Regions from separate parts of the Rhizobium sp. SYY.PMSO genome, predicted to be linked through region 2. Evidence: predicted binding sites of a transcription regulator. Region 2 holds the regulator's gene; the other holds the start of a gene.

Region 1 (5,333 bases), 1.0 Mb from region 2:
TCCAGCGCGTCGGCCCGAACCGCGTTCTCGTGCAGCTTCCGGGCGCACAGGACCCGTCGCACCTGCGCGAGCTGCTCGGTTCGACCGCGAAGATGTCCTTCCATCTGCTCGCGGAAAACGCAGATCCGAACAATCCCGGTCCCGGCGTCACCATCATGAAGGACGAGCAGGGCAACAGCTACCCGGTTCTCGACCGCATCGAACTGTCGGGCGACCGGCTGACCGACGCCCGCGTCAGCTTCGACCCCAACACGCACGAGCCGCTGGTGACGTTCCGCTTCGACAGCGCCGGCGCCAACCGCTTCGCTGAAATCACCCGCGAAAACGTCGGCAAGCCTTTCGCCATCGTTCTCGACAACAAGGTTCTGAGCGCGCCGAATATCCGCGAGCCGATCACCGGCGGTTCCGGCCAGATTTCCGGCAACTTCACCGCCGACAGCGCGACGACGCTCGCAGCCCTGCTGCGCGCCGGCGCCCTGCCGGCCAAGCTCACCGTCATCGAAGAGCGTACCGTCGGCGCCGACCTCGGCAGCGACGCGATCCAGAAGGGCATCTATAGCGGCCTGCTCGGCTTCGTCCTGGTTGCCGCCTTCATCTTCGTGCTTTACGGCGCCTGGGGCATTCTCGCGAATGTCGCGCTGCTCATCCACACGATCCTGACCTTCTCGGCCCTGACGCTGGTCGGCGCCACGCTGACGCTGCCCGGCATCGCCGGCGTCGTCCTCGGTATCGGCCTTGCGGTCGACGCCAACGTTCTCATCAACGAGCGTATCCGCGAAGAAACCCGCAAGGGCCGCGGCGCCTTCGCCGCCATCGATAACGGCTTCAAGAAGGCCTATTCGACGATCATCGACGGCAACATGACGGCCCTGATCGCCGCCGCCATCCTGTTCTACTTCGGCTCCGGCCCGGTTCGCGGCTTTGCCGTGACCATGGGTCTCGGCCTCATCATCTCGATGTTCACCTCCGTCGCCTTCGTGCGCGTCGTGATGATCGCCATCACCCGTCGCCGCAAGCTGAAGGTGCTCAACATCAGGCCGCTGATCCCCTTCAGCCCCTATGACAAGCATATCCAGTTCATGAAGGCCCGCTTCTTCGGCGTCACCGTCTCGGCGATCCTGTCGATCGCCTCTGTGGTGCTGTTCATTCACCCGGGCCTCAACTACGGCGTCGATTTCCGCGGCGGCATCCAGATGTCGGTCAAGACCAAGGACGCGGCCGATCTGGCGACGTTCCGCGAGGGGCTGAACACGCTCGGCCTCGGCGAAATCGCACTGCAGTCCTTCGGCGACAACAACAGCCTTCTTGTCCGCGCCCAGCGCCAGGACGGCGGCGAAGAGGCGCAGACGGCCGCGGTGACGAAGCTCAAGGCGGAAATCGTCAAGATCGATCCCAGCGCGACCATCGAAGGCACCGACGTCATCGGCCCGAAGGTCTCCGGCGAGCTTGCCTGGGCCGGCATCCTGTCGGTCGTGATCGCCAGCCTAGCGATGCTCGTCTACATCTGGGTGCGGTTCGAATGGCCGTTCGCGGTCGGCGCCATCGTCACCCTGGTCCTCGACGTGACCAAGGCGATCGGCTTCTTCGCGATCACCGGCCTCGATTTCAACCTGACGGCAATCGCTGCGATCCTGACGCTTGTGGGATATTCGGTGAACGACAAGGTCGTGGTCTATGACCGCATGCGTGAAAACATGCGGCTCTACAAGTCGATGCCGCTGCGCGACATCATCGACAGGTCGATCAACGAGACCCTGGCGCGAAGCCTCTATACCAACGCCACCGCCTTCCTGGCGCTGGTGCCGATGGCGATCTGGGGCGGCAGTGCCGTCTCCAGCTTCGCGATCCCGATGGTGTTCGGCATCCTCGTCGCCGGCGCCTCGTCGATCTTCATCGCAGCGCCGATCCTGCTTTTCCTCGGCGACTGGCGCCGCCGCCATGCCAAGCCCGCCGCCAACGACGGCAAGCAGGCCGATGGCACATCCGGCAAGGACAAGCAGATCCCCGCAGCCGAATAAGCAGCGGATATAGGAAAACAGGACATGCCCGGCCTCCGGGCATGTCCCTCGAATGAATCATGCCGCTTGAGGCGGTGCGGCAGCTCGCGGCAAAACAACGATCTGAAGCGCGGAACCGAATCCGGCGATCACGAAACGCTCTATCGATTTTTAGCGCAGCACCGAACGGCAAACGCCATGCGCTTTTCCTGGAAAAGCGTTAGGAAATGACCGGCATATGCAAAGGCAGCCCGGGACGCGGCGCCGTTATTTTCTCCACCACGCCCTTTTCCTGTTCGCTGACGAGCAGGTGCTTGCCATCGACGGTAAAGGCAATGTTGCCCGGCCGCGTGCCGGCCGTGCGGATATGGCCGGTCATCCTGCCTTCGGTATCGATCAGACAGATTTCGCCCAGACCATACATGGCGCAATAAAGCGTGCCGCTGCGATCGAAAGCAAGGCCGGAGGGTCCGCGCAGCATGTTCACGGCGGGCGAGGTCATCGATTGCGCAAACATCTCCTGCCGGCCGCCGACGATCTGCCGGTAGATTTTTCCGGTTAGCGTTTCGCTGTAATAGAGCAGTCCGTCGGGTCCGAAGGCGATGCCGCCGGCAAGAAGCAGGCCGGCAGCCAGCACCCGAATGACCCGGCCCTCCGCCGGATCGATCTGATAGACACAGCCATTATAGGCAGCCTTGAAGAAATCGGGATGGATGTGGCCGCCTTCGAGCAGATTGGCGAGACGGATTCCGGAATCGGTCATGTAAAGCAGGCCGTCCGGACCGAAGGCCAGAGCGTTCGGATGGAGAAACGGGCCATCCGCACCCCCTTCGATCACCTGAAGAACCCGCCCCTGCGGCGAAAGCCTCACGAGGGAATCCTCCGGGCCATCGGCTACCCAGAAACAACCGTCGCCGTCGATCGCGATCCCGGTCGGGGTGCCGCCGATCCGGCACAGTTCTTCCTGGGCGCCGCTTGTATCGAAAAGCTTCAGGCAGCGGCGGCTGGCATCCATTTCGACAAGCGCGAAGCGCCCGTCCGGCAGAGCCACCAGTCCGCTAGGCAGACGCAGGCCGGTGGCAATCGTGTCGTTCATGTTCTGAAACCTTCACTCTACGCACTGCGAAACTCCAAAAACTCAAATTGCCGCGCCATAACGATACATAAGGACGAAGAAAGTTCTTTTCGAGCTATCTTTCGCCAAATCCAGAGAAGATTCTTGCGCCAGGGCTCACATCTGCGTGCATACGCCGCCAATCTTGACAGGCTTTGGCGATTCGGAACATCCATAGAACGCCCATATATTTTCGCTCTTGCGATTCGTCGCGCATAGCGCCTGCGATTCCCGTCCCTTCAGGAGAGTTGATGACCGCCGCCTATCTGGAAAAATTGAACCCGGAGCAGCGGCTGGCGGTGGAGCATGGCACGACCGCGGGTAGCGGCCATGTCGCCGGGCCGCTGCTCGTCATCGCCGGGGCCGGCTCCGGCAAGACGAATACGCTTGCCCATCGCGTGGCGCATCTGATCGTCAAGGGCGCCGATCCGCGCCGCATCCTGCTGATGACCTTCTCGCGCCGCGCCGCTGCCGAAATGGCGCGCCGTGTGGAACGGATCTGCCGCGAGGTTCTGGGTGCGAACGCCGGCATCACCGCCGATGCGCTGGCCTGGAGCGGAACATTTCACGGCATCGGCGCGCGCCTGCTGCGGGACTATGCAGAACAGATCGGCATCGATCCGGCCTTCACGATCCACGACCGGGAAGACAGCGCCGACCTGATGAACCTTTCGCGTCACGATCTCGGCTTTTCGAAGACGGAGAACCGCTTCCCGACCAAGGCGACATGCCTTGCCATCTATTCCCGCTCCGTCAATGCGGAAGCGCCGCTCGACGGTGTGCTGCGCGACTTCTTTCCCTGGTGCGCCATGTGGGAGCAGCAGCTGCGCAATCTCTTCGCCGCCTATGTCGAGGCGAAGCAGGTGCAGAACGTGCTCGATTACGACGACCTGCTGCTCTACTGGGCGCATATGCTGCAGGAGCCGCTGATCGCCGAGGATATCGGCAGCCGCTTCGATCATGTGCTTGTCGACGAATATCAGGATACCAACAGGCTGCAATCCTCCATCCTGCTTGCCCTGAAGCCGGATGGCCGGGGGTTGACCGTCGTCGGCGACGATGCGCAGTCCATCTACTCCTTCCGTGCCGCCACCGTGCGCAACATCCTCGATTTCCCGAAGGCTTTTACGCCGTCGGCCGATATCGTCACGCTCGACCGCAACTATCGCTCGACACAGCCGATCCTGGCCGCCGCCAACGCCGTGATCGATCTTGCCTCGGAGCGCTTCACCAAGAACCTGCGCACCGAGCGGCAGAGCACCGAGCGCCCACGGCTGGTGACGGTGCGCGATGAGGCCGATCAGGCGCGCTACATCGCCGATCAGATATTGGAAAACCGCGAAGGCGGCACGAGGCTGAAACAGCAGGCCGTGCTGTTCCGCACCTCCAGCCATAGCGGCCCGCTGGAAGTGGAGCTCACCCGGCGCAACATTCCCTTCGTCAAGTTCGGCGGGCTGAAGTTTCTCGACAGCGCCCATGTCAAGGATATGCTGGCGGCGCTGCGCTTTGCCCAGAATCCGCGCGACCGCGTGGCGGGATTCCGCCTGATGCAGCTCCTGCCCGGCGTCGGCCCCTCCACGGCCCAGCGCGTGCTCGACCAGATCGGCGAAGAGGCAAGCCCTATCACGGCGCTCACCGAGCTTCCTCCGCCGCCGCGCACGGGGGACGACTGGACGGCTTTCGTCGAGACGATGCGGGAGGTCAAAAGCGGCAAGGCCGGCTGGCCGGCGGAAATCGGCCTGGTTCGCCAATGGTACGAGCCGCATCTGGAACGCGCGCACGAGGACGCCGCAACACGTCAGGCCGATCTCGTCCAGCTCGAGCAGATCGCCGCCGGTTATAGTTCGCGCGAGCGTTTCCTCACCGAACTGACGCTCGACCCGCCCGACGCGACAAGCGATCAGGCCGGCACGCCGCTGCTGGACGAGGACTACCTGATCCTCTCGACCATCCATTCCGCCAAGGGGCAGGAATGGACGAAAGTCTTCATCCTCAACGCCGTCGACGGCTGCATTCCCGCCGACCTTGCCGTCGGATCGTCGGCGGAGATCGAGGAGGAGCGACGGCTGCTCTATGTCGCCATGACGCGGGCGAAGGACGGTCTCGATCTCGTCACCCCGCAACGCTTCTTCGTGCATGGCCAGCATGCACAGGGCGACAGACACGTCTTCGCCTCGCGCACCCGCTTCATCCCCGCGACGTTGCTGCAATTCTTCGAAGTC
Region 2 (5,333 bases):
GTGACGGCAAGAATCGCGCAGAAGCTGTAGTTTTGCGTGGGGGCAGCGGCGAGTGCCTAATTTGGAGGCATCGGAACAGCAGGAGGAGGGCCGGGATGTCGCCGCACCGTTGCGGCCTCGCCCCGCCATTGCCGCGATCGCCTTACGTGCCAAAGCGCGACAACGGGAGCGGACGCAGGACCAGGCGCCGCTGACATCTCGTTTCCTTCGGATTCTGAAGCGGCTTCAACTCGGTATCAGGGACCTGATCGAGGAGGAGGCGGCATACGGACGCGCCATCCTGTTCGCGCCGATCTATATGGGGATCGGCGCGATCTTCTGGTTCAAGGCCGGCAACGACCCGCCTCCGCAGGCGGTGATTGCAGGCTTGCTGCTCTTTGCCGGCGGCTTCGTGTTCAGGCGGGAAGTGGGCAGGGTGTCTCGCCATCTGCTTTTCGCCGGCATGCTCATTTGCCTGGGCATGGCGCTGGCGCAATGCGAAAGCTGGCGGGCTTCCACGGTGATGCTCGATTCGGCGGTGACGACGACCGTTACCGGCCAGGTCGAGCGGCGCGAATCCTATGACAACGGCGGCTGGCGCTATGTCGTTCGTGTCGAGGCGACCGAAAAGCCCAGCATTCGCAGGTCGCCGCAGCGAGTCACGATCTTCGTGCGTAAACAGGCGGATGCTTTCGATCTCGGCGATCGCATCCAGGGCAGGGCGCGTCTGACGCCTCCTGCCGGGCCGGCCTTGCCCGGTCTCAACGACTTCGCATTCAGTTCCTATTTCAACGGTATCGGAGCGAACGGCTTCGCTTACGGCACGCCGAAACTGTTGTCTCCGGCTGATGACAATGCGGCGGGTTCGTTGCTCGACATGGCCGATATCAGACTTGCCGCCCTTCGCAACAGCATAGGCGACAGGATAAGGCAAACCTTGCCCGGTGACACCGGCGCTTTTGCTGCGGCACTTGTCACCGATGAGAGACGAGCGATCTCCAAGGACACGACCGAGGCGCTGAGAATTGCCGGCCTCACCCACATCATCGCAATTTCGGGTTTGAACATGGCGCTCTCGGCCGGCATCTTCTATGTCGGCCTGCGCTATCTGTTCAGCCTGTTCCCCGGCGTCGTGCAGGCGTGGCCTACCAAGAAATTCGCGGCATTCGGCGCGCTTGTCACGGTGACGGCCTATTACCTCATTTCCGGTTTCGGCGTGTCGGCGGAGCGCGCTTTCATCATGATGGCGATCATGCTGGTTGCCGTCCTTCTCGACCGGCCATCGCTCAGCCTCCGCAACGTGGCGTTATCCGCCATCGTCATTCTCATCCTTTCGCCGTCGCAGGTGCTCGGCCCGAGCTTCCAGATGTCCTATGCCGCAACCCTGGCGCTGGTGTCCGGCTATTCGCTGTGGAAGCGGCGGCGGCATCGGGAAAGCATTCTCTCGCGGTTCCGCGTGCTGAGCCCGCTGCTGTTTGTTTCGCGCTTCTTTGGCGGCGTGCTGTCGACCTCGTTCATCGGCGGCGCGTCGACGGCCATATTCTCGATCGAGCATTTTCACCGCCTGGCGACATACGGTCTCGCCGCCAATCTTGCGGCCATGCCGGTGGTTTCCTTCATCGTCATGCCGTTTGGCATGGCGGCGATGATGCTCATGCCGCTTGGTCTCGACGGCCCTTTCTGGAACGTCACCGGGGAGGGGCTGGAGCTCGTCATCGTGATTGCCAAAACCGTGGCCGGCTGGGGCGGGGACATCACCTTCGGCCGCCAGCCGGGCTGGCTGATGCCGACATTCATTGTCGGCTTCCTGATCATGAGCATGCTGCGGACCAGGCTTCGCCATTTGGGCTTGGTGCTGTCGCTTTCATCCGTCGGCGCGGCGGCATTCGGCTCCGGCGTGCCGAAGCCGGATCTGATGATCTCCGAAGACGGTGTTCTCGTCGCTCTGCGTCAGGACGCCATACTGGCCACCAACCGCGAACGGCCGCAGGCCTTCATCTTCGAACAATGGCAAAAGGCGCTGGTTGCACCTGAATATCAGCCGCCGACCATTCTTCCTGGCGACAGCCGGCTTCCTCATGTCAGCAAGTCGGATCGCCACCGACGGCTAAGCCGTGAAGAGGAGAGCGCCGTTCGCAAGGCAATGGAAGAGGCTCTTGACCGTACCATGCAGGGAAGCTTCGCCTGCCAGAAAGGCGCATGGTGCGTGGCCATGCTCGAAAACGGCGCCATGCTCGTCACCATCGAAAACGCAGCCTATCTGCCTCCGGCTTGCGATACGGCAAATATCGTCGTGACACCCATCCGGCTGCGGCTGGATCATTGCCGCTCCGGCGCCATGCTCATAACCGGCGCCACATTACGGCAAACCGGTTCCATCGAAATGGCGCTTGCCACCGACAAACCTGTTGTTTCCGCAGCGTTCGAAAACCCCCAACGGCCGTGGACGCGGCATCGAACCTACGATTGGCGCACGGATAAATTCGGCACGCCAGCCAGGCCCGTGCCGACGGTTAGTGATAGCGCCGAATGAGACCGACGAGCTTGCCCTGGACCTTGACGCGATCCGGTCCGAAAATGCGGGTTTCATAGGCCGGATTGGCGGCTTCCAGCGCAATGGAGGCGCCCTTGCGGCGAAAGCGCTTCAGGGTTGCTTCCTCGTCGTCGACAAGAGCGACCACGATATCACCCGGATTGGCTGTCGTTGAATTGCGGATGATGACGGTGTCGCCGTCAAAAATTCCGGCATCGATCATCGAATCGCCCCTGACTTCCAGCGCATAATGCTCGCCGGAGCCGAGCATGTCGGCGGGAACGGTAATGTCGTGCGTGTTGTTCTGGATGGCGGAAATCGGAACGCCGGCAGCGATACGCCCCATGACCGGCACCGAGGCCGAACCGTTGTGATCGTCATTCGCAACCTTCGCCGGCGCGGGGGGAGCGACCGGTTGAGGCTTGCCGAGACTGCCTTCGATGATACTGGGCGAAAAGCCGCGTCGCGGCTGCAGGCTTGGATTATAGGCTTCCGGCAGTTTGATGACCTCCAGCGCTCTTGCTCTATTCGGCAGGCGGCGGATGAAACCGCGCTCTTCTAGAGCCGTGATCAGGCGGTGAATGCCGGACTTGGATGCCAGATCCAGCGCGTCCTTCATCTCGTCGAAAGACGGCGGGACGCCGGATTCCTTCATGCGTTCGTGAATGAACAAAAGCAGTTCCTGCTGCTTGCGCGTCAACATCGTCTTGGAACCCCAGAATCAAGAAAAGGTCGTGAAACAAATCCAGAACGGACACTATATGTTCCATATGTGTTCCGCAAGTACTTAAATTTCGGTAAAACCTTGTGCGGCCAATTAAATAATTACCACTGTCGAATGAAGCGGCTGAATACCCAAGAGGGGTACATGTGGGCTAACCTGCCGATAAATATGGAAAATGCTGTCACGGCTGCTTCCGCGGCGTTCCAGTTCCATGGTGACGTTGGATTCGTGAATGCACGCGAAATCGCGGCGGATAGACCGGCTGGAAGAGAGAATCAGCTATCCCGTCGCCGGGATTGCCGTCTTCTTTGCCGCCATATCCCAAGGTTCTTGCTTCCATCTTGAATCAGGCGTTGGATGGGCGCAAATCTGCTCTGGCAGGAACACAGGAAAAGCCATGACCTCGTCACCGCATCCGCTGGATCATCTCGTGCTGCCCACCGTCAATATTGCCTTGGCGCGTGAACGCTTGGGCAAGCTCGGTTTCACGGTGGCCCCCGATGCGCGTCATCCTTTCGGCACCGAGAATGCCTGCGTCTTCCTTGCCGACAAGACCTATCTCGAACCTTTGGGCGTGGCCTCCCAGGAGCAGTGCGAGGCGAGCCTCGCGGAGGGCAACGTCTTCGTCGCGCGCGATCAGGCCTACCGCTTTCGTGTGGGTGAGGATGGCTTCTCGGCCGTCGTCTTCGGGTCGGACGATGCTGTTGCCGATGATGAGCGGTTCAAGGCAGCCGCGATCTCGGCCGGGCGGATGCTGGATTTTTCCCGGCCCATGAGAATGCCGGACGGAACGGAAACTGTCGCCGGCTTTCGCCTTGCCTTCGCGGCCGATCTGCGCGCGCCCGATCTTCTCGCCTTCTGCTGCCAGCGCATCAATCCCTTGCCGGCAGACCGCGGCGTGCTGGAGCGTCATGAAAACGGCGTGACCGGAATTGCGCGGGTGGCGCTTTCCGCGCCGAAGCCGGCGGCCTATCGCAGCTTTCTCGAAGAGGTTATCGGCGGCCCGCGCGTATCGGAACATTCCTTCGGATTGACGGTCAAGGCGGCCAATGCGGATCTTGAAATTTTGACGCCGGAAGGAATGGAAGCGTTTTACGATTTGCCGGTCTCCCCGGAAGATCCGGGGCTTCGTGCGCGCGCAATCCTTTTCAAAACGCGCGATCTTTCCGTGACATCGTCGCATTTCGCTGCTAACGGCGTCACCTACACGCGTAAGAACAATCGTATATTGGCGAGGTTTGCGCCCGGACAGGGCGCATTGTTCGCCTTCGAGGAGATAGCATGAGCACGAATTCCGAAGTGACCGTCGGCGAGGGTGCCTCCAAGGTCCTGTTTTCCAACGCCGCCAAGCTGTCGCTGATTGCCGGTCCCTGCCAGATGGAAAGCCGCGACCATGCTTTCATGGTCGCCGGCGTCCTGAAAGAGCTCTGCGGCAAGCTCGGCATCGGCCTCGTCTACAAGTCCTCCTTCGACAAGGCCAACCGTACGTCCTTGTCCGGCAAGCGCGGCATCGGCCTGGAAAAGGCGCTGGAAGTCTTTGCCGATCTCAAGAAGGAGTATGGCTTTCCGGTATTGACCGACATTCATACGGAAGAGCAGTGCGCCATCGTTTCGAAGACGGTCGATATCCTGCAGATTCCGGCCTTCCTGTCGCGTCAGACGGATCTTCTGGTTGCGGCTGCGAAGACCGGTCGTGTCGTCAACGTCAAGAAGGGGCAGTTCCTCGCTCCCTGGGACATGAAGAACGTGCTGGCCAAGCTCAATGACAGCGGCAATCCGAACATCCTCCTGTGCGAGCGTGGCGCCTCCTTCGGCTACAATACCCTCGTCTCCGACATGCGCTCGCTGCCGATCATGGCGGCGATGGGCGCGCCGGTCATCTTCGATGCGACCCATTCGGTACAGCAGCCGGGCGGGCAGGGTGGCTCCACCGGCGGCGACCGCCGATTCGTCGAGACTCTGGCGCGCGCCGCCGTTGCCGTCGGCGTTGCCGGCGTGTTCGTCGAGACGCACGAGGATCCGGATAACGCGCCCTCGGACGGTCCGAACATGGTCTATCTGAAGGACATGCCGCGCCTTCTGGAAAAGCTGCTGGCC

What was found. Region 2 encodes LexA, which represses DNA repair genes until DNA is damaged. Its sites were predicted from a motif close to TGTTCNNNNTGTGTTCNG; they were not measured.
Region 1: ACJJVH_RS00875 (ATP-dependent helicase) is a predicted target of LexA. The motif match lies at 3,276-3,293, and genes of this name have one in related genera.

Annotation. Positions count from the first base shown of each region.
Region 1 covers NZ_CP177349.1:179,054-184,386, reverse strand. Annotated here, with positions in the region: gene secD (protein translocase subunit SecD) at 1-2,018, shown strand, start outside; gene ACJJVH_RS00880 (SMP-30/gluconolactonase/LRE family protein) at 2,218-3,093, opposite strand; gene ACJJVH_RS00875 (ATP-dependent helicase) at 3,363-5,333, shown strand, end outside.
Region 2 covers NZ_CP177349.1:1,226,767-1,232,099, forward strand. Annotated here, with positions in the region: gene ACJJVH_RS05970 (ComEC/Rec2 family competence protein) at 62-2,512, shown strand; gene lexA (transcriptional repressor LexA) at 2,493-3,215, opposite strand; gene ACJJVH_RS05980 (VOC family protein) at 3,634-4,521, shown strand; gene kdsA (3-deoxy-8-phosphooctulonate synthase) at 4,518-5,333, shown strand, end outside.